Regions from separate parts of the Paenibacillus sp. JCM 18996 genome, predicted to be linked through region 2. Evidence: a T-box and tRNA genes for the amino acid it is inferred to sense, from the RefSeq annotation. Region 2 holds a T-box; the other holds one or more tRNA genes.
What was found. The T-box of region 2 lies ahead of tyrS (tyrosine--tRNA ligase). A T-box ahead of a tRNA ligase gene usually reads a tRNA of that ligase, here a tRNA-Tyr.
Positions count from the first base shown of each region.

Region 1: it encodes a tRNA-Tyr, which carries the amino acid that the T-box ahead of tyrS (tyrosine--tRNA ligase) is inferred to sense. The anticodon was not compared.

Region 1 is NZ_AP043884.1:1,018,209-1,029,828, forward strand. Features, by position in the region: gene ACZ5N7_RS04965 (CidB/LrgB family autolysis modulator) at 1-650, shown strand, start outside; gene ACZ5N7_RS04970 (DUF3231 family protein) at 844-1,422, shown strand; gene ACZ5N7_RS04975 (hypothetical protein) at 1,489-1,647, shown strand; tRNA gene ACZ5N7_RS04980 (tRNA-Tyr) at 1,755-1,837, opposite strand; tRNA gene ACZ5N7_RS04985 (tRNA-Thr) at 1,842-1,916, opposite strand; gene ACZ5N7_RS04990 (acyl-CoA dehydrogenase family protein) at 2,437-3,603, opposite strand; gene ACZ5N7_RS04995 (aldo/keto reductase) at 3,833-4,819, shown strand; gene glsA (glutaminase A) at 5,072-6,016, opposite strand; gene ACZ5N7_RS05005 (GNAT family N-acetyltransferase) at 6,169-6,729, opposite strand; gene ACZ5N7_RS05010 (divergent PAP2 family protein) at 7,185-7,640, opposite strand; gene ACZ5N7_RS05015 (C40 family peptidase) at 8,015-8,761, shown strand; gene ACZ5N7_RS05020 (DUF1284 domain-containing protein) at 9,284-9,697, opposite strand; gene ACZ5N7_RS05025 (ABC transporter ATP-binding protein) at 10,026-11,042, opposite strand; gene ACZ5N7_RS05030 (ABC transporter ATP-binding protein) at 11,039-11,620, opposite strand, start outside.
Region 2 is NZ_AP043884.1:666,770-678,389, forward strand. Features, by position in the region: gene ccpA (catabolite control protein A) at 1-379, shown strand, start outside; gene ACZ5N7_RS03240 (5'-methylthioadenosine/adenosylhomocysteine nucleosidase) at 442-1,137, shown strand; gene acsA (acetate--CoA ligase) at 1,401-3,125, shown strand; gene ACZ5N7_RS03250 (transglycosylase domain-containing protein) at 3,232-6,351, opposite strand; T-box leader at 6,497-6,771, shown strand; gene tyrS (tyrosine--tRNA ligase) at 6,864-8,120, shown strand; gene ACZ5N7_RS03260 (GNAT family N-acetyltransferase) at 8,271-8,762, opposite strand; gene rpsD (30S ribosomal protein S4) at 9,039-9,638, opposite strand; gene ACZ5N7_RS03270 (aminopeptidase) at 10,066-11,181, shown strand; gene ACZ5N7_RS03275 (HPr family phosphocarrier protein) at 11,269-11,517, shown strand.

The sequences.
Region 1 (11,620 bases), 350 kb from region 2:
TAACCATTGCGATTTACTATGGAACCAAACAGCTTTACCGCCGCACGCGTAAAATTTATTTTTCACCGCTTGTCCTCACACCGGCCGTCGTTATTTTTATCCTCTTGACGTTCAGAATTCCTTATGAAAGCTACAACGCGGGCGCCAAATGGCTGACCGGCATGATCGGCCCTGCGACTGTCGCGCTGGCGGTTCCTTTATATAAAAACCTGCATGTTCTTAAAAAGTATGCGGCTGAGATTCTGATCAGCGTCTTAACCGGCACAGTTATAGCCATCGTTTCTTCGGCAGCCATCGCAAAGCTGCTGCATTTGAACATTCAGATCACGGAAAGCCTGCTTCCCCACTCCGCGACAACCCCGATTGCCGTGGCCGTTTCCCAGATGATCGGCGGTGTACCTGCTATTAGCGCGCTGTTCGTTCTGATGACGGGACTGCTCGGTATTATCATGGGACCGTTGATCATTCGTGTGTTCCGGTTCAAGCACGATATTTCAAAGGGTATACTGCTCGGAACAAGCGCTCACGCGGCAGGCACGTCCAAAGCTTTCGAATTCGGCTCGGTGTCCGGAACGATATCAAGTATCTCAATGATCCTTGCCGCGTTCTTGACTTTGTGTATCGTTCCCTGGTTTATTAAGCTGTTCTAGATGGCACAAAAAGATCGCGCAAAGACTTAAAATCACGAGCGTGATGTTACCGCTTCTCCGGCTTTGCGCGGTGGCTCTCAATTGGCAGATTAATGATGATGGAGCTGTCGCTCATTGTTTTTCTCCTTTTTCATGATTGAATAATTGATGATTAATATTTGCACACTACCCAAAAAAGGAAGTGGTGTTCAACTTGACAAGCGTAATTGAAGCGGTAATTGATGTCATGAAAACCTTCATTGAAGTTCCAAGCGGCACGAATGGGCAGCAGGAACAGCAACCCAAGCTGCCGTTGCATCTAGGCGAAGCCTTAACTTGCTGGACGTTTTTGACCATGCTTGAAGAAGAAATAGCGATCATCCGTATTGGGGTGAATACAACGGGAGACAGCGAACTGTTAGAAGCGCTCCATGCAGCTATGGGGTTAGCACAAGCCCAAGCCGTAGAAATGCGGGAATTTATGCTGCGGGAAGGCGTACCTTTACCCCACGCAACCGAAATCAAACCTAAATCAGAACCAGACGCAATACCGCTAGGTGTCAAGCTGACTGATAGTGAAATCGCAAATGCGTTAGCAATGAAAGCAGCTGCCGATTACATGACGTGTGCAAGCGGCGCTGTGCAGTCCATCCGAACGGATGTGGGAATGATGTTTGTAAAATTCCAGGCCGAAAAGTTGAAGTTTGGCGCGTCATTAAAAACGTTAATGCGTAAACGCGGGTGGATGAAGACCCCTCCATTTTACGTTCCTAACGGTTTGCCTAATCAATAGTGGATTCATATACAATAATAATTATTTTGGGCCAGGAAACAATACCTCTGAAAGGAGGCAGCATTGATGCCTAACGATAAAGTAGAAAAAGAAACAGACCGCAATCCCGAAACTATGTATGAGGATAAAAATGAACATGAACGCGTCGGGTTTCGAGCAGACGATTCAAAGCTGCTGAATAACGATCCCCCGAAAGACAGAATCAGCGATGGTTACGATATATAAAAGCAAAAACCCCAGTCCTTGAACTGTAATGCCAGTCTGGACCAGGGTCGTTTTAATTATAATTGAACAATCGCCAAGCCTGCAGCGGCATGGTCTTCATTGTTTTATGGAGGCTGATGGATTCGAACCACCGAACTCGTCAGAGAACAGATTTACAGTCTGCTGCGTTTGGCCGCTTCGCTAAGCCTCCGAGATGGTGCCGTCGAGAGGAGTTGAACCTCCGACCTACGCATTACGAGTGCGTTGCTCTGCCTCTGAGCTACGACGGCATAATTGATTGCTGGGACCTGCCCGATTTCTGTGGCGCACCCAATCTTTAAAATCATCCGGCGCTTGATACAACGTTGCTGCGGTTTGACTCACTTACAGTCGGATATATAATTTATCACGTTATGCGCACCTTGGCAAGTGGTTTATTTTTCCACTGTGCTTGAAATTGCGTAAACGTCAGGGGTCACCTTCAGGGGCAAATACCTTTTCCAACGCACAGTCTCCCGGTTCGCGTTGCGGCGCTGCATGTCGGGTTTGTCCTTCATAAGGCCGCAACATCGAGTCATTAATAAAATGTCTCTGGCCGGTAAACAATATGCTTGATAAAGTGAAGGAGGAATTCTTGTGAACCATGACGAGAAAGATGCAGTCGACACTGTAGAAACCAGTGACATCCAGCAGGAAGAAGATAATAATGAGGATGAAAATCATGTAGAGTGGGCGGGGTTTATTTAATTTTGCCCTTTCACAAGAGCCATGCAACATACGCTGCACGGCTCTTATATTAGTAGTAAACTGTCATCGCTGTTCGCTCAAAGCATCGCCCGCTAACATTTGGATTACGGTATTGTCCATCGGTGGGTTGTGCAGGCCGGCCCGCACATCGCGGTAATAGCGTTCCAGCGGCAGCTTCTTGGACAGACTGGCGCCGCCTACGATACGCATCGCAATATCCACTATCCTGATGGCTGCATTTGTCGCCACATATTTGGCCAATCCCAGCTCAGGCTTCAAGCCTGCCCGGTTTTCTGCCTGCTGGTCCCAGCGCTCCGCCGCCGAATATAACACACAGCGTGCCGACCGTAGCTCGGCTTCCATCTGTCCGATCGACTGTTGGACGCTGGGGAGCTCAGCTATCGGCCCTGACAGACTGTTAGGACGGTAAGTTTGGGCAAAGTTCAAGGAGAAATCGCGCGCAGCGAAAGCGATCCCCATATAACAGGCCGGGATGTGAAGCAGCCATCCGGCGCCGTCATCTTTGCCCGCCGGGCGGCTGCCCGAAATTCGAGCTGCCTCCGGAACCCAAGCCCGATCAAGAATAACATCGTGGCTTCCGGTGGCGCGCATCCCGAGCGTGTCCCATGTTTCCACAATGGTCGTGCGGTCTGTCTTTTGCACAAGGAACTCATCCGCGCGATCTTCCTCACTGATAAAGGCCGACACAACGAAACGGTCCAGTATCGGGGATAGTGTGCTGAACGTCTTTCGGCCCGTGATCAGCCAGCCGTCTTCGGTCTTCAGCGCCGACGTTTCGGGCCTGCCGCCTCGGCTCGGGCTCCCTGACGACTGTTCGCTGGCGAATGTATTGATCATGGCCCCGTCTGTCACGATGTCGCGGCACAGGTCGCGGAACAAGGTGTCCGGCCATTTTCCCGATGATCTCAGATGAAGCACTTGACCGAGGTGCCAGCCTACAGCCAGAGCGGTTGAGCCGTCGCCGTACGCAAGGCGCTCCTGCAGCGCAACCATCTCGTAAAGCGAGATCTCTTCGCCGCCGAACTCCTTTGGTACAGTAAGCTTCAAATAACCGGCCTCGCGCAGGTCTGCAAAATTGTCGAACGGAAAGGATCCTTCCCGGTCGTGCCCATCGGCTCTTTCGGCAAACCGTCTTGCCAACGCCTCAACCTGATCGGCGCGAGCTTTTTCTTCGTCGTTACGTATGTATTGATCGATCAACCGTGTCATTTATAAACTCCTCCCATGTAAACCCACTGGATTTTTAAAACGCCGGATGGCTCTTTTTACCTGTTGTACATTTTACCATATTCAAGATAGAACCCATAAACTAGTTTGTGATTCCGCGTACTTAATACGGATTCCTTTCCCACACGCTGCCTTGATTTGCCATATCTGCTTATTCTATGGTTGAATAGGTAATTGAGGTAGTAAAATCTATCCAGAGGAGGGAATTACATTGAAAAAAAGGATATTGGGAAAAAGCGGGCTTGAGGTGTCCGCACTCGGACTTGGCTGTATGGGGATGTCGGATTTCTATGGTGGACGCAATGAAGAAGAAGCCATACAAACCATTCAACTTGCCTTGGAATTGGGAGTGAATTTTTTGGATACGGCGGATATGTATGGTCTGGGGAAGAATGAAGAACTGGTCGGACGGGCCATCAAAGGACGCCGCCATGAAGTCGTTCTGGCTACCAAATTCGGAAACGTGCGAGGGGAAGATGGAACGTTTCTTGGCGTCAACGGGCGCCCTGAGTATGTCAGATCCGCTTGCGAGGCCAGTCTTCAACGATTAGGCGTTGATCATATTGATTTGTACTATCAGCATCGAGTCGATCCTCACACTCCTATTGAAGAAACGATCGGAGCTATGGGGGATCTCGTCCGCGAAGGTAAAATCCGCTACATCGGCATGTCCGAAGCTGCCGCCGGCACCCTTCGTCGAGCCTTTGCCATCCATCCGGTTGCTGTACTGCAAACGGAGTACTCTCTTTGGAGCCGGGATGTGGAGGATGAAGTACTTCCTGCCTGCCGGGAGCTGGGAATCGGTTTTGTGGCGTACAGTCCACTGGGAAGAGGCTTCTTGACCGGTCAGATCCAGCGGTTCGAAGATTTGGAAGAAGATGATTATCGCCGGTACTCTCCGAGGTTTCAAGGAGAGAATTTCCAAAAAAATCTTGACCTCGTCAGCCGTATTAAGGAAATTGCGGCTTCAAAAGGCTGTAAACCTTCCCAACTGGCATTAGCCTGGCTGCTGGCCCAAGGAGAGGATATTGTGCCGATCCCGGGGACAAAAAGAAAGAAGTATCTGGAAGAAAATATTCAAGCGGTACAGGTTGAACTCACCGCCGAAGATTTGGAACGCATCAATGAAGCGGCACCTAAAGGAGTCGCAGCAGGAACCCGTTATCCTGAAACATCGATGAAAAGCCTGAACATTTAGAAGGTGTTTGACTGTCGGGGCCGTTTGCTCAGACGGTCTCTCTTTATGCAATAAACTTGAGATTTGCTGAGTTTAGTTATGATTATGAGGTTAGTTATGGTTAGCCCGTTGTATTTCGTGCAAGTGAACGAAGGCAATTGACGGTCAAATAACGGGCTGCATTGTAAAACATACAATGGTTTTCCGCCATAAACACCTTTTACTCGATTTATCGGTAATTACAAACGCTCCTGTAGAACTTTTTCAAGTTGTTTAAAACAAGCTCCAATCGAATTCATTGGACAATCTCTCCAGCAGATGGACTCCCGCTACGCTGTTGCCTTTCTTATTTAAGGCCGGGCCGACCACCCCTATGCCGTACCGGCCGGGCACCATGGTCAGAATTCCGCCTGAGACTCCGCTTTTGGCCGGCAGTCCAACGCTGATAGCAAACTCCCCCGATGCGTTGTACATGCCGCAAGTCGTCATGAAGGTTTTGGCGATCTGGACGTAACGGCGGGGAATTAACGCATTTCCTGTTAGAGGATCTGTCCCGTCCATCGCGAGTATCAATGCCATCCGGGCCACATCGGCGCAGTTGACTTCCACGGCACAATGATGGAAATATACGTCAAGCACATCTTCCACGTTCTCCATCAAAACGCCGTTTTCCTTAAGGTAGTAAGCTAGCGAGCGGTTGAGATTCCCGGTTTCCGATTCTGACCGGCATACTTCAAGGTTATAGTCCAGAGTGAGGTTGCTTGCCAGCTCACGGAAGAAATCCAGTATCCGCGAGGACTTTTCTTCAGGCCCGTCACCGCCGATTAAAGAGGAAACGGCAATGGCCCCTGCATTAATCAGCGGATTGAAAGGAATGCCGGGCTGTACTAATTCCAGCTTCAGCATCGAGTTAAAATTATCACCGGTGGGCTCCATCCCCACTTTGGAGAATACAGCTTCTTCACCGCGGTCCATGAGCGCCAAAATCAAGGTGAACACTTTTGAAATGCTCTGCATTGTAAATGTTAGCTCACAGTCGCCCGCCGAGATCGATTCCCCGTTCGCATCCATAATGTGAATGCCTAAAGCTTCCTTCGGAGATTTGGCCAACTCGGGTATATATGTCGCAACTTGCCCCTGAGCAGCCAGCTGCCGGCTTGTTTCAACCCACTCAGGGAGACGGGATTTTATACGAGCCATTTCAGCCGTAGACATCATTCGGTTTTCCTCCCTTAATAGGTGATATTACGTACATGCTTATTTCTCTCCACTTTTTACGTGGATTGCAGCCGTCGTGAAACGCGCCCATCCGCCCATTTTCTGAAGTGTGAACGTATACCATCAGTCTAATTCCATATTCTTGAGAACTTTTAGGCTCTTGTATGACCGCGGTAGGCTTTAGCGTGAAAACGAGTGATGTAGCGAAACAGGATTTCACCATCGTCCGTAACGGGCCAGTCGGGATGGAGACTCATGTACATTGCCGTGTATGGCTCGGGAACCCATATGTAATGATGTACATAATCGGTGAGCTGGAATCCGCATTGTTCCCAAAAACGGATCCTGCGGATATTGTCCGATGAGGGATCGGCTTCGACCTCTATGACTATCCCCTTACAGCGGGCTGCTGTTTCCGCCCAGGTCTTTATGTAGTCCATAAACAAGCGTCCGGTGCCCATTCCACGGAATTCTTCCCCTACAGCGAGATAGTCGATGACCAGCACCTTATCTTCATGATTTACGGCCGACAGAGCCATGGCGATAACTTCCGACCTTTCGGCCGCGGTATGCAGGGAGCACATTCCCTTTTCAAACATGCCTCGTATGATAGCGCGATTTTTTCTGCCTTTTTCCGGAAATGACTGGTGATACACTTGTTCTGCTTTGAGCCACAGGGCTTCATTCCACTCTGCTGTCGTATAATAGTCCATAATCGGCATACCTCCGACTTAATGATACCAGATGGCCGAACCGAACCCAAAATGCTGTATGATGCGTGGAAGCCGCCGGAATGAATATACGCTAAATGGGGATGTTAAACCAATGAACACATAAAGCAGAAAGGCTAGAGCCCCATGCCCGAATCCAAAGATCAAGCGTACCGAACCGCAGAACGGCTGTCCAATATAGCCAATGTACCCTCAACCAGCCCGGATGAAAATAATGATTGATTATTACGAGCCGGATGGCGGAATCGTTTAAGGGACAGTGACCACAAAGTTTGCGGCGATAAGCGGTGTTGTAAATGTATCTTTGAATATGTTAAGCACCCGCTGCGGTCCTGGGACCTCTCAGAGCAGGGTGCTTTTTTGCGTTCGAATTTTTCTATGTACTTCAGGTAATTTGAATTCTAATAAGAAGCATTCAACTGGCTTTCGTCCGGTTTTCATATCAGTCCGACGATCAATGCTACAATAATTCCCGTTACTGCTCCCCAAATGACTTCTTTAGGCTCATGCCCGAGCATTTCTTTTAACTGCTGCTTTAATTCGGTTTTCTTATCGCTCGAAGGTTGTCCGATTAACTTCTCGTTCAAAAGGCGATTAAGAGTAACAGCGTGCCTGCCGGCGTGCCTCCTTATGCCCATCGCATCATACATCACTATAAGAGCAAGGATAGAGGCAACTGCAAAAAGATCGTCCGCAAACCCACGCCGTAATCCGATAGAAAAAGCCAGCGCCGATACCATTGCGGAATGTGAACTGGGCATCCCTCCGGTCGAGACGGCCAATTTGAAATGAATTTGTTTATGAAGGAAAAAATGTATCGGAACTTTTACCATCTGGGCGACCAGCATAGAAAGCAACGCGACCGTCAAAGGAGCTTTAAACCAAACGTCCAAAATCGTTACTTCCCCCATTCTATTCGCGTCATTTTAGACAGGCATCTTTTGAAGTATATTTAACCATCTTGTCTGCTCATAAACGTGTGGATTTAAAAAAATTCAGCAGCAGTCTGCAAACCATTCAATAAACAGTGTAACTCAAAAAAGAAGATTCTACGCCCGCTGCCGGCGCTGAAAACGCCTTTTTTAAGCTAAAAGTGGATTTCTTTGTCAACAGAGTTTTTTTTAAGGATTTCTCATGTTTTTCTAATAACCTTGCTTTAGGTCAGATTGGGACTGGGTTTGTTCGCAGCTTGGTAATTCGTGGATGTTTCAGGTGTGATATAGTGAGCTATGTCGCTAACTTAATACTAACCCCAGAGGAGGAAGTTATGAACAACACGAAGAAAAACCGCATCGGTAAAACATTAGTGGGATTAAGTCTCAGCCTCTCGGTTGCTTTTTCCGGAAGTATGCTGGTAACTCCACCATCGGCCCATGCAGCCGCCGTGTCCAGCACATCCGTTGCGGATAATGTTATTGCCACAGGAAAACAATTTTTAGGAGTTCCTTATCAATTTGGAGCAAAATCTGGAAGAACAGACGCTTTTGACTGTTCCTCGTTTACTCAGTATGTGTTTAAACAAAACGGCATCAATCTTCCTCGTTCGTCGAGACAGCAATCCGCTGTTGGCGTAGCGGTATCTAAAGACCAGCTTCAGCCCGGCGATTTGGTTTTCTCGGACACGAACCGGGACGGAGTCATCAATCACGTATCCATTTATATGGGCGGCGGGAAATTACTGCACACCTATAGAGTCGGTATCGGCGTTACCATCTCCAATTTTGCAGGAAGCACTTGGGATAAGACATTCGTAACCGCACGCCGTGTAATTTCCAATAATGGACAAGCTGCCGCGGCGCCTCAACCTGCTGCTGCAAAAGCTGCGCCTGCTGCTGCACAACCCCAACAGGATGCTTCCCAGCCACAAAGTAATGCCTCCCAGCCACAACCTGCTGCAGCACCTCATAAGGCGGCCGCCGCACATGTGAAAAAACATAAAAGCAGTCACTACACTCACCATAAGCCAGCTCAGCATTCGGAATCCGAAAATCAGTATGGTGAAAACGAAAATTAAAAACGAAATTAAAAACCTACAAGAACCGTCAGGGTGTTATTCTCTGACGGCTTTTTTGTAGGCAATCAGAGGGCATTGCGCTCCCTTCAGTGGCAGGAACTTTCTGCTCGCAACATAAGCTGGCGCTAAGAAGAGCCCTGTAACATCTCCGGACAGAATCTCCGAGTATAGTGCGGCAGGAGTTTCTGATACTGGTCGCTGCAGGTTCTATTGGCACGTCAACTTCTCCCAGGATGGGCCAGCTTCAAAATGCGATCGTCAGCATGATCTGTACCTGACCGTTTTTTCCACCTGCGCTCGCTATAAAAAGGAAAAAACCGTGCCCATCATCCCAGGCAACGGTTTTCCGATTATTAAAGCTTACAATAAATCTTTGTTGTTTTTGTAAAAAATCCAGATAGAGCCTCCGAAAACAATCGCAGCTAAATGAATCCCGATAATTAATAGCCAAACAGACATATCCATCACTCTATTTCCTGTTGATTTTCTATGATGCTGATCGTCAACTAACGATACCAACTGTTATGGAACAAGTCCTTTTCCTTGACGCAGATTAGCCACACCCTCTTCACAAACGCCATACGGCCTCCATGGGCACGAACTGCAAAACAACCGGATATCTTCCGGATGCACTAAGTTGGAGATTCCGACTTCAATGTCTGCCCACTTCAGAATCATCCCTGCACGAAGCCCGAGCCTTTTTAAAATAGCCAGATCCCTTGTATTTACAGTGTCTTCTTCGCAGTGCCCCGACTTGTCCTTGGGATAATGTGAGCAAATTTCGTCCGGACCTTCCACTAGCTTGATGTATGTATCCGGATTTTGTCGAAGCGTGTTGTATACCTCGGTCATATTCGCCGTGAATTGCTCGGAATACCCCATTCCCCTGTAACCTAACAGACATAATAAATGATGCCCCCGCAGCCTGATGGCCATTGCAATCTCCCCCTGGCGTCAAATACGGCGTCTCCGAAAATTATTCGATGTCTACTCCTAAAGATACCAACTCCACAACGGAACGTCAACGTTTCGGGTGCTTCACGTAATACGAGACCACCTCGCTGGATGTTTCGGTTAAACTAAGAGATTTTGCGCATTTTTTTCAGCAGCCATGACCATATCAAAATAGAACAGATAAGAAGAATGTTTACAGCTAACGAAAGTACGAGCACCACAAATTCTGCAGAACCACGATTTACCAACAAAAGCAACAACCCGCACAGCAGGATAAAAAAGAATGAGATCCGCAGCGTGATTCTGGTAATTATTTTACGGAAGCGATTTTCCATAACGGCACCTTCCCGACTTTATGGCACGCAATCAACCGGTTTTGCTGGCTTTCAAGAGCCGGTTCCTTTGATTCGCAAGTCTCGTCGCCATAGGGACATCTTGGATGAAATGCACAACCGGCTGGCGGATTGGTTATGCTGGGCATCTCCAGGCTTTTTAACGGCAACTCCCGTTTCGCTTTGGCGATCCTGACATCAGGTATCGGCACCGCGGTCAATAATGCCTGCAAATAAGGGTGACGCGGATTGGAAAGCACCTCGGCCATATTTCCCTGTTCCACGATTTTGCCCAGATACATTACTGCCAGCCTTCCGTTTCGCGCTATAAGACGCGCTGTCGCCAAATCATGAGTAATATATACGAAAGCAATGCCGAGTCTTTTATTTAATGAGGACATTAGTTTTAATATCGACATTCTTAATGAAACGTCGATCATCGAGATCGGTTCATCGGCTACGATCAGCTTCGGGTTTAATGAGATAGCCCGCGCCATAAGCACTCTCTGCCTCTGACCGCCGCTCAATTGGTGCGGATATTTCTCCAAATACTGCTCCGGCGGAGTTAGCTGCACTGTTGTCAGAAGCTCGCAGACACGATCGTGTGCTTCCTTCCTGTTTTTCACCAGCTTTTTCTCCAGGATGGGAGCCGATAACGACTGATATATCGTTCTTGCCGGATTGAGGGCCGCGTAAGAATCCTGCTGCACAAGCTGCACGCTGCGGCGGTATTCCTCGAATTCCGATTTATTCATCTTCCATATATTTTTTCCGTTGTATAGAATTTCACCCTGTGTCGGTTTATGAAGCCCTGTGATCACTTTGCCAAGCGTAGTTTTACCGCAGCCGCTTTCCCCTACAAGTGCCACGATTTCCCCGGGATTAAAATCCAGATTGATGTTTTTCAAAGCGGGGATTTTCAATGTGCGGCCAAACAACCCGGCATTTTGTTCAAAGACCATACTCATATCTTTCAGTGTTAATAAACCTCTCATGCCATTTTCACTTCCTTTCTCAGATTTGCATCATGAAGATGGCACGCCGCAATATGGCCCTCTCCTACATTCACAGCACCGGGAACCGCAATTTTGCAAATATCCATAGCATATTCGCACCTTGGGTGAAAAGCACACCCTGACGGCAGCTTTAAAAGGTTCGGCGGCGATCCGCCGATGGACCTTGTATTTTCAGGATCGCTCAGCAGTGACGGAGCCGCTTGGATCAGCCCTGTCGAATAAGGATGCTTGGAGTCTTCGAAAATGTCGTACACATCGCTTACTTCCACAATTTTGCCCGCATACATCACACCCACCCGGTCCGCCACCCTGGCAACAACCGCAATATCGTGTGAATTAAGCAGCATAGTAATTCCCATTTCCTTATGGATTTTTAGCAGAATATCAAAAATGTAATCCTGGGTTATGACATCAAGCGCAGTTGTAGGTTCATCCAAAATCACCAATTTAGGGTCCAGCAGCAAGCTGAATGCAATCATTACCCGCTGCTTCATACCGCCGCTCAGCTCGTGGGGGTAAGCGCCAAGTACCCTTTCCGCATCCAACCGAACGTAATC
Region 2 (11,620 bases):
TCCGCTGCAAGAGGAGTATGTGCGCGTAGGCAACTACCGGTACGAGTCGGGCATTGAAGCGGCGAACTATTTCCTGCAGCTGCCGAACCGGCCTACGGCCATTTTTGCAGCAACGGACGAAATGGCAATCGGAGCGATACATACGGTACAGGACGCGGGCCACAAGGTACCGGACGATATGTCTATCATCAGTGTGGATAACATTCGGATGGCTTCCATGGTGCGTCCGCAATTGACGACGGTAGCGCAGCCTATGTACGATATCGGAGCGGTGTCGATGCGCTTGCTGACGAAGCTGATGAACAAGGAAACGATCACCCAGACCAGGGTAGTGCTTCCTCACGAAACCATCCAAAGAAACACAGTGGCTCAAAAATAGTTGAGCCGCTTTTTTCTGTGTGCAGCCTTTGTATCCAGTAGTTTGAAGGGCGGGTGTATCATTTGAAAAATATTGGAATCATCGGAGCGATGGATGAAGAAATCGAGCTGCTTCTCGCCGACATGGAGCAGGTGCAGAATACGGTTAAAGCGGGCATCACCTTCAGGACGGGCCAGCTGAACGGGAAACAAATCGTAGTGTGCAAGTCCGGAGTGGGCAAAGTAAACGCGGCCGTATGCTCGCAAATTCTTATCGACCGTTTTGCAGTGGAAGGAATTCTTTTTACAGGGGTGGCGGGAGCTTTGGATCCCGGTTTGGATATCGGAGATATCGTTATTTCCACAGAGTGTATGCAGCATGATATGGACGTAAGGCCTTTAGGCTATGACAGAGGAATCATTCCTTACGCGGAAACCTCGGTGTTTCCGGCCGATCCGAGGCTGGTCTCCTTGGCTGAAGAAGCGTCCAACGCTTTATTTCCGGGACGGGCCCAAAAAGGACGGGTTCTCTCGGGCGACCAGTTCGTGGCAAGCCGCAATACCGTCCGTGAGCTGTACCAGGAGCTGCAGGGAGCTTGCACGGAAATGGAGGGCGCTGCTGTCGCCCAGGTGTGCGCTATGAACAGCATTCCTTATGTAGTGATCCGCTCTATGTCCGATAAAGCTGACGGATCGGCGCATGTGAATTTTCAAGAATTTACGGTTCAGGCTTCCCAAAATTCACATAAGATGATCGATGAGATTTTGAAGCGAATATAGCCAGCAGGTCGAGAATGCAGTCCCAGTCTCTTTCCCTACCGGTGCACAAACGTATGGGCTAGCAGCAAAAAGAACCGTCAGGATGATCTGTTTCCTGACGGTTTCTTAACGTACTGTTGATCAAACTGGAGACAAGAGGATCCACCTTTGGAGGGATAGTCGAATAGCCGGAATTATGGTATAATTTTTTGAAAACGTTTAAAAGTATGAATATTATGTTAACTTTCATTATGACATTATTTTACTCAGGAGGTAGGTTGCTTATGATTTCAAACCCGAATGAAATCATCGTCCCGTCTGCATCAAACCCTAACATGAAGAATTATGAACAGGAGCGCGCGAACTTCAGCTGGGAGGAAGTCGAGAAAGCCTTCTCCTGGCATCAAACCGGTAAAGTGAATGCTGCCTACGAAGCCATAGACCGTCATGCGGAAGGGTTCAGGGGCAACAAGGTAGCGCTGTATTACAGCGACGACGAGAGGGATGAACAGTACACTTACGAGCAGATGAAGCGGAAGTCCAATCAGTTTGGCAACGTCTTGAGGAAACTCGGCGTGGCCAAAGGAGACCGCGTCTTTATATTTATGCCTAGAACTCCTGAACTGTATTTTTCGATGATTGGCGCCATCAAGATTGGTGCTGTCGCAGGCCCGCTGTTCGAAGCGTTCATGGAATCCGCGGTCAAGGACCGTCTGGAGGACAGCGGTGCGTCAGTTATTATTACCACACCTGCGCTTTTGGGACGGGTGCCTGTGAGCCAGCTACCTGAATTAAAGCATATTATATTAGTAGGGGAGAATATTGAACTGGAAGAAGGCCAGAGCGATTTTTATAAAGAAATGGCTCAAGCGTCCGAGACTCTCGATATCGAATGGGTTGACCGAGAAGACGGGCTGCTGATCCATTACACATCGGGATCGACAGGGAAGCCCAAAGGCGTATATCACGTGCATAACGCGATGATCCAGCATTATTATTCCGGGAAAGCGGTATTGGATCTTCAAGAGGACGACATTTACTGGTGTACGGCCGATCCGGGCTGGGTAACCGGAACGTCCTACGGGATTTTTGCTCCATGGCTGAATGGAGCTACGAATGTGATACGCGGAGGAAGATTCAGTCCGCAAAGTTGGTACCGCACCATCCAACGGTTCGGTATTACCGTATGGTACAGCGCGCCAACCGCACTGCGGATGCTTATGTCGGCCGGAGACGACCAGATAAAGAATTTCGATCTTTCCTCGCTCCGTCATGTACTCAGCGTAGGCGAGCCTCTCAACCCGGAGGTCATCCGCTGGGGGATGAAAGTATATAATCAAAGAATCCATGACACCTGGTGGATGACTGAAACGGGAGCTCACCTGATCTGCAATTATCCGTGCATGGAGATCCGTCCGGGTTCAATGGGACGTCCCCTGCCGGGTATCGAGGCCGCCATTATAGACGATCAAGGCAACGTTCTGCCGCCGCTGCAGATGGGCAACCTGGCAATCAAGACACCATGGCCTTCCATGATGCGAAAAATTTGGAACAATCCTGCCAAGTATAATGAGTATATGCGTATCCCAGGCTGGTATATCTCCGGCGATTCAGCGTACTGCGACGAAGACGGCTACTTTTGGTTCCAGGGACGTGTCGACGACGTAATTAACACCTCCGGGGAAAGGATCGGGCCATTTGAAGTGGAAAGCCATCTAATCGAGCACCCGGCAGTCGCTGAAGCTGGCGTCATCGGGAAGCCGGACCCGGTGAGGGGAGAGATTATCAAAGCGTTCATTGCTTTGAGAGAAGGATTTTTACCATCGGAAGAGCTCAAAGAAGATATCGCCAAGTTCGTAAAGGTCGGACTGTCGGCGCATGCCGCTCCTCGAGAGATCGAATTTAAAGATAAGCTTCCCAAGACAAGAAGCGGCAAGATCATGCGCCGTGTCCTGAAAGCATGGGAGCTTAACCTGCCAACGGGCGATTTGTCGACAATCGAAGATTAATCGTTCATCGCCCGTCAAGCCATGGCTGCGGAGGTGTTAGATAAAGAAAGGCCGAACGATCAGGCTGCGTGAAGCTGCCTGATCGTTCGGCCTTATATGTTATGGCTTATCGCCTGGAGGTGTATCGGAAGGAAGCGGTCTTCTTGGACTCTCCGGCTTCATTGACGGCTGAAACCTGATAATATCCGTTTTTGATCATAGCCAAATGATATAACTCCGTATCAGGAGTTGAAGCCAATAAAGAGTATGGCCCGTTCGGATTATCGCTGAAGTAAATATAGTACATCTTTACTTTATCCGCTGCCGTATTGGCTTTCCAACTGAGAATAATTCCGGCATCCTTCTGCTTCACCGTTAAGCCTGCGGGAGCAGCCGGTACCTTGTCGACACTCCCCGGATTGCGCTGAGCGGGGATCGGAACCGGATCGATGGACGGTGGTCCTTTATGGTCACCTGTTCCGACCGAGCCGTTGTCCTTGGGCCCAGGCTCGGCGGGAGGCCGGCTTCCGTCGGAGTACACTTCCTTGCTTCTGATGGACTCTTTGCCGGCGACATCTACTGCCGTCACAAAATAACCATACAGAGCGCCAGGCGCCGCCTGCTCTTCCATACGGGTCTGTGCACCTGCCGGGATCGAACGAACGACCTCAAACGGACCTTTGTTGATGGAGCGGTAAACCCGATGGCCGACAACGTCCGATGAAGAACTGCCCTGGAAAGTGAGCACATTCGAGCCGTTTCCTTGACTTAACGCGACCATTGAAGCGGCCTCCGGTTCCTTGCCGTCGTCTATCCTGGGGTCGGTCTCCGACGGAGCGTCAAGCTGATAGTCCAGAGGGTAATAATTGACGATCGGCTGTCTCTTGTCTTCAGGAAGCTTCAGAAGGGCGCTGCTGACCTCGCCTATCACCTGGTTGATCGATTTTTCCCTCTTCACCACGATCTTTTCCATTAAGAATTCAGGCGGCGTTCCGGGCCTTGGAATGTAATTCCGGCCTTGGTAGGAAATGACCTTCATCCGGACCATCACGTTGTCCGCCTCCTTCGGCGCGAAATCCGCGTTAAACAAATCCGTGACCAGTTTGCCGGACTGCGCAGTAAGCTCGTTTGGCAGCATGCCGGATAAACTGGACACAGTCATTTGCACAATCTTGTCAGGCTTGACGAACTGCTGAGCAGGGAAAAGCTCGGGCTTGCTGTCGATAGTCTGATCCATTACCTTGGCCCAGATGTCCTTGGCCCGGTTCGTGCCGCCCGTTGCTTTGCTCAATTTGTTGATCGGCTGGTCATAACCGGCCCATACGCCGACCGTAATATCGGGTGTATAACCCATAAACCAGGCGTCGGCGTCGTCCTGTGTGGAGCCTGTCTTGCCCACGAAAGGTACCTTGCCGTAATGCAAGAATTTACTTTTCAGATCGCTCGCCGTGCCGGATTCTATCACGCTGTTCATCATATCCGTCATCAGGTAAGCCGTCTCCGCGGAGAAGACCGGTGTCGGCGAATTTTTGTGATCGAACAGAATTTTCCCTTCGGAATCGACGATTTTACGTATTAAATAGGCATCATTAAACATTCCCTTGTTGCCTATGGCGGAATAAGCGTTTGTTAATTCTTCGACGGAAACGCCATATTTGAGACCTCCGATGACACCGGTCTGAGAGGAGTAATCTTCCTTGGCAATCGTGGTGATGCCGAGCTTTTTGACAAATCCCCAGGCATTGTCGATGCCGACAGTGTCCAGGAACAGCTTGATCGCCGGAATGTTATAAGACCATTTCAAAGCTGTTCTCGCGCTTACCAATCCATGGTAATCGGTGTCCCAGTTCCGCGGAATATGAATACCGCCGCTGTTCTTCGTCCCGTCCTTCAATACGACTGGCACGTCGTCAATGACGCTGGCCGGCTGAATGGCGCCTGTTTCCAAAGCTGGAAGATAAGCCGCCAAAGGCTTCATCGTGGAGCCGGGCTGCCTCAGAGTCTGGGTGGCATGATTCGACTGTTCCGCGTTAAAGTCCCTTCCTTCTATCATGCCAAGGATCGCGCCCGTCCTGTTCTGGATCATAATGGAACCGATTTGCTCGATCTTCTTCGGGTCTTTGGGATCGGTTTTGGTAAAATTGTTATCGTTCCTGGCAATTTCCTGCATTTTATCGTAAATGGTTTTGTCGATGGTTGTGTAAATCCGGTAACCGCCTCTAAGCAGCTGGGCCCGCGCAGCTTTTATCGCGTCATTGTAGACTGCAGCCTGTGTCTGCGGATTGATCTCCGGATGAAGCTGTTTGACCAATTCGGCAGCCGCTACCCTTTCCACCTCAAGCATGAGGAAAGGGTAGGTCGCATATGCCTTCTTTTGAGGTTGGGCGAGCGAGCCCTTGAGGTCGAATTTCAACGCTTCCTGGTGCTGCTGCTCCGTGATTTTGCCTTCCTCCAGCATCCGTTTCAGGACAAGCTGTTGTCTGGCCGCCGCTTTGTTAAATCCCGCTTCATCGAAGCTGCCTCTGCTCGTAAAAGCCGAGTAAGCGCTGGGAAGCTGGGGCAAGCCGGCTAAGTACGCCGCCTGGGCAATGTTCAAATCGTAGAGGTTGTCGATATTGAAAATACCCTTGGCCGCCGCTTTGATCCCGAACAGGTTATAACCGCTGGAACCGTTTCCGTAAGGGATCTTGTTTAAGTACGCGAGCAGGATTTCGTCCTTGGAAAGGATTCTTTCGAGCCGAAGGGAGAGAAACAGCTCTTTCGCCTTGCGGCTGTCTTCTTTGTCCAGGGATAGAAACACTCTTCTTGCAAGCTGCTGGGTAATTGTGCTTCCCCCGGTCTGGACATCCTCGTGAAGCATTTTCTGTTTGACCGCTCTCACCAGTCCGTTTAAATCTACACCATAGTGGTTATAAAATTGATTATCCTCAATAGCGACGACAGCATCCGTCATTATTTTCGGAATGTCTTTGAGCTCCGCCATCCTGCGGTCCTCTTCGGAACGAAGCTGCCCGATCTCCGCGTCGTCGTTAAAGTAAGCAAAGCTTGTCATGGCATTGGCGCGCATCTGCTTGGTAATGAAGCTCGCGCTGCGCACTTCGTCGTCTTTGACCAGTGCCGCCACATATCCGACTCCGGTTCCAAACGCCAAAAAACCGGCCGCCACACCGGCTATGACGAACCATTTGGTACAGAGCAAAGCAATGAATCCGGCTTTCTTCCAAGCTGATTTGGACGTGTGTGCCATCTGTTAACCGAGACCCCCCTTACAACAGATTTATTATAGCACAAAAATGAGAATTTGAAGGCAATCAGGCGATTTTTGGAAGATGCCCGTGTTAGTTATTTGACATTTTCCCGGTTGATATGATATAAAAAGAGAAAATTGATACTTGATCGCGTTGATGGAGGAGTTGCCCCGCAATTCCGAGTAGAGTGCCCGCATGAGCTTCAAGAGAGTCGGTGGTTGGTGTGAATCGACAGCGGCAGGCATTTCGAAGTACGCTCCGGAGCAGAAGAAGAGAACCTAAAGCCTTTGCCGGCTTTATTAGTAGCTTTTTCCGGGTAAATCCCGTTATTCATTTGTAAAGTGAGAGCAGCGGCCGCGTTCAGCGCGCACTGCTTTAATTAGGGTGGTACCGCGAGCCGAAGCCTTCTCGTCCCTTACGGATAAGAGGGCTTTTTGTGCTGCAAAGGGTTTGTTTACTTAGGATGAGAGAATGGATCGACCTGTAACGAGAATAGAGGAGGACATCATTTATGGCAAAATGGGAAGAGTTATCGATCGCGCAGCAGCAGGAGGTGGACCGCCAGCTGAATTGGATCCGCCGGGGAGTAGTGGAAATCGTACCGGAGGATGAGCTGAGGCAAAAGGTGATCGATTCGGTAGCGACGGGCACTCCGCTCAAAGTGAAGCTGGGGCTGGATCCATCGGCTCCGGATATTCATGTGGGCCACACCGTAGTCATGCAGAAGCTGAGACAATTCCAACAGCTCGGACATCAGGTGCAGCTTATTATAGGCGATTTTACAGGACGTGTCGGCGATCCCACAGGCAAATCCGAGACCCGGAAACAGCTGACGGAAGAAGACGTGAAGCGCAATGCGGAAACGTACCGGAAGCAGATTTTTAAAATTCTCGATCCTGAGAAAACTCAGGTACATTTCAACTCCGAGTGGCTGGGCAAAATGAATTTCGCGGACGTCGTCGGTCTTTCCGCCAAGGTGACTGTGGCCAGAATGCTGGAAAGGGACGATTTTTCCAAACGGTTCAGCACCGGCCAGCCAATTCACATTCATGAATTTTTCTATCCGCTGATGCAGGGAATGGACTCGGTCGCTTTGAAAAGCGACGTGGAATTGGGCGGAACGGACCAGAAGTTTAACCTGCTGATGGGGCGGACACTGCAAAAGGAATACGACGTGCCGGCGCAGGTGGCGATTATGACACCGCTGATCGAAGGGTTGGACGGCGTCAACAAGATGAGCAAGAGCTTGGGCAACTACATTGGGATCGATGAAGAGCCGAATGAAATCTATGGCAAGTCGATGTCGGTTCCGGATGAGCTGATGCTGAAATACTATGAGCTTGCGACGGACTTGACGCTGGACGAATTCGAGGCATTGAAAGCCGGTCTGTCGGACGGCAGCGTCCATCCGAGAGACGCAAAAATGCGTCTGGCCAAAACGTTCGTGCGCATGTACCACGGGGAAGAAGCGGCGGGCGAGGCGGAGCAGCATTTTATTACGGTGTTTCAGCAAAGAGCGCTGCCTGACGATATTGAAGAGGTGGAGCTCAGCAGCTCAGAGCTGGAGGAAGGCGGAATCCGCCTGATTAAGCTGCTGGTGGATCTTGGCCTGCAGGCGTCGAACGGAGAAGCGAGAAGAAGCATCCAGGGCGGCGCGGTGAAGATCAATGAACAGAAGCTGGACGACATTAATGCTGTCATCTCCATTGCGACAGGAGATATCGTGCAGGTAGGTAAACGCAAGTTTGCAAAGGTTAAGCTGGTATAAATCGACGGGAGCCCAGTGGGAGCTGTTAACAGCCATTTCGCAAAGCGGAGTGGCTGTTTTTAACGTTAAGTTTTCGATACAAAGAAATGCGCCCCATGGAAAAGCGATCAATTAAAATCTCGTTTTCCAGTTAGTTCCATCCAGAATCGCTTATTCAATTTCCGCCTCATAAAATGCTGTTGGAAAAATGCCAAACATGACTCTTTCACTTACTTTTCTAAACCCTTGCATTTCATAAAAGCTGCACAATTTGGGTCTATCGGCAGCACAATCGAGCCTCAAATATGTCTTTTTTAGACTCTTTGCTCGTTCCTTTGCCCAATGAACCATGTCTTTAGATAACCCTTTGCTTGCATATTTCCTGCGTACGGCCAATTTGTGCAGAAAAAGAGAATCATTTCCGGAATCAGGCCAAAATGTCCTGTCTTCTTCCTGAAGGATCATCACTGCCGCCGCCTCTTTGTCTATATAAGCGATAAACAATTCCTCGATTGTATTATACTTCAGCAGATTTGCAGGGGAGAATTCACGGTCATTCCACATTTCCTTGCCTGCGTTTTTTAGCCATAATGCGGCTTCCCTGAGAATTGCAAGAAAGTCCTCCAACTCATTTTCTGCAATATTCTTTATCGTCAGCTCCATGGGAAACTCCCTCTAAGCACCACTATAATTATAGAACAAGTGTTCGTAAATATCAAGTGTGTAATTTGGTCTTACAAAAGGGGACCTTAAATCTCCCGATTAGTACTTTCTATCACAATAAGAAAACCTCTATGGAGGCTATTCAAGGAGGAGCGACCGCGTTTTAAAGGCAGGTTTTCTTGGTAACACCATTTCGCTTTAATCCTTTAACAAACTTAAACTTTCTTTAACGTTAAAAAAGAGCGGCCCGCAAGGGTCGCTCTCTTAGTTGAAAGATTAACGGCTGTAGAACTCGACGATTTGCTTTTCGTCAATTTCAGCTGGAAGCTCAGCGCGCTCCGGAAGGCGCACGTATCTGCCTTCGACGGCGTTTTCGTTGAACTCAAGGTATGCAGGAAGGTAGTTGCGGTTAGCTATAGCTTCTTTGACCACGGAAAGGTTTCTGCTTCTTTCGCGTAGGCCGATTACGTCGCCTGTGTTCACGATGTAGGAAGCGATGTCCACTTTCTTGCCGTTGACGGTAACGTGTCCGTGAGATACCAATTGACGAGCGCCCGAACGGGAGTTGGACAATCCAAGACGGTACACCAGGTTGTCCAGACGGCTTTCCAGCAGCACCATGAAGTTCTCACCGGAAATACCTTGCATATGGGATGCTTTGGTGTACAGGTTGCGGAACTGCTTCTCGTTCAAACCGTACATGTGGCGAAGCTTTTGCTTCTCTTGAAGCTGGATGCCGTAGTTGCTCATTTTCTTGCGCTGTCCCTGACCGTGTTGGCCCGGAGGGAAAGGACGCTTCAATTCTTTGCCTGTGCCGCTTAGTGAAATTCCAAGACGACGGCTTAGTTTAAATTTAGGACCAGTGTAACGTGACATGTATGAGTTACTCCTTTTGCAATGTAATGTTGTATTTGTTGTTTTCAATCGAATAGGTTGTGTGGTTATATGCCCGACTTTGTTTATGACAACGGTGGAACCGTCGTACCTGACAAGCTTTTCAGCCGCTGTCTTGCCAGCAACAAAATCAGTGAGGGTGTTCATAGAATCACACGAAATAAAATTGCTTGTACTCGACTTCTTATTTTATAAGATAAACAAGGTTAATGTCAAGCTAACAAGCAGGCATTTTTTTCTAAAGGGGAAAATGCCTGCAAGTGCGTCTGGAATGCGTCTGGTGGAGGTTTTCGTATTTTTCGGGATTAATGATACAATAAGCGTGAAAGAACATCATCGGTACATAATGGTATCAGTTTGGAAAGGCTTTCATTCTGTGAGCCATCAATTTACTAATGGAGGTTGGGGTATGAGAGACCCACGTTTAAAGCAGCTCGCCAAAAATATTGTGAACTATTCTCTCGGGGTTAAGCCGGGCGAGAAGGTGCTTGTGGAAATGTACGGTTCCGAAAGGGAGATCGTCAAGTGTCTGGTGGAGGAGGTGGCCGCCGCCGGGGGGTTCCCTTATGTGCAGTTTGTGGACCATTCGGTGCTGGCACGGGTGATTGGCGGGGCGACCAAGGACCAGATCGAGCAGTGGGCCGAGATCGACCTGGGCCTGATGAAGGAAATGGATTGCTATATCGGGCTGCGGGCGGGAGAGAATGTAAATGAGCTTTCGGCTGTGCCGGATGACAAGATGAAGCTCTATGAACTGTATTACAGCAAGCCTGTACATCTGGAGCAAAGGGTCAAGCACACCCGATGGGTCGTGCTGCGTTATCCCAACGCGTCCATGGCTCAGCTGGCCAATACTAGCACGGAAGAGTTCGAGGATTTTTATTTTAACGTATGCAATCTCGACTACAGCAAAATGTCCAAAGCGATGGATCCGCTCAAGACTTTAATGGATCGGACGGACAAAGTGCGAATCGTTTCGCCTGGAACCGATCTTACTTTTTCCATCAAAGGAATCGGGTCGGTGAAATGCGAGGGCCACAGGAACATTCCGGACGGAGAGCTGTATACGGCTCCTGTGCGGGATTCCGTCAACGGGACCCTCTCTTACAATACTACATCCGTGTACAAAGGAACGGTCTTTGAGAATATCGTGTTCGAATTCGAGAACGGTAAAATCGTGAAAGCCGCTTCGAACCATACGGATAAAATCAACGATGTGCTGGATTCGGATGAAGGAGCAAGATACATCGGGGAGTTCAGTTTGGGCTTCAATCCATATATCCTGCATCCGATGAAAGATACGCTGTTTGACGAGAAGATCGACGGCAGTCTGCATTTTACCCCCGGCCAAGCCTACAAGGAAGCGGATAACGGAAACCGTTCCAACGTGCACTGGGATTTGGTGCTTATCCAGAGACCGGAATACGGCGGGGGAGAGATTTATTTTGACGATGTGCTGGTCCGCAAGGACGGCCGCTTCGTGCTGGACGAGCTGGCGGGGTTGAATCCGGAGAATTTGAAGTGAGAAATAGTAGTTGCAAAATGACGGCCAGACCATGTATCATAATATTACCAATAAGGTTCAGCAGGAACCATAACGGAGGGATTACTTATGACAAACTCTAACAACGCAGCTATCGTAGAAATCTCACAAACCGCGAATCGTTTCCGGTCTTCCATCGTATTGCAATATGAGAACAAATACATCGATGTGAAGAGCATTCTCGGCTTGTTCACTACTTTGGTCAGCTCCAGCCAGTACGACCTTCACGTGCATGGTCCTGATGCGGAAGAAGCGAAAGCGGCTATGGCCGAGGTGTTCGAGAAGCACAACCTGAAAATCAACAATATCATCGACTGAGCTAAAATAACGCAAAAAGCATTTTCCCCCGCGGAAGATGCTTTTTTAACGTTAAAGAAAGTTTAAGTTCGCTAAAGGATTAAAGTGAAATGAAACTTTGTTT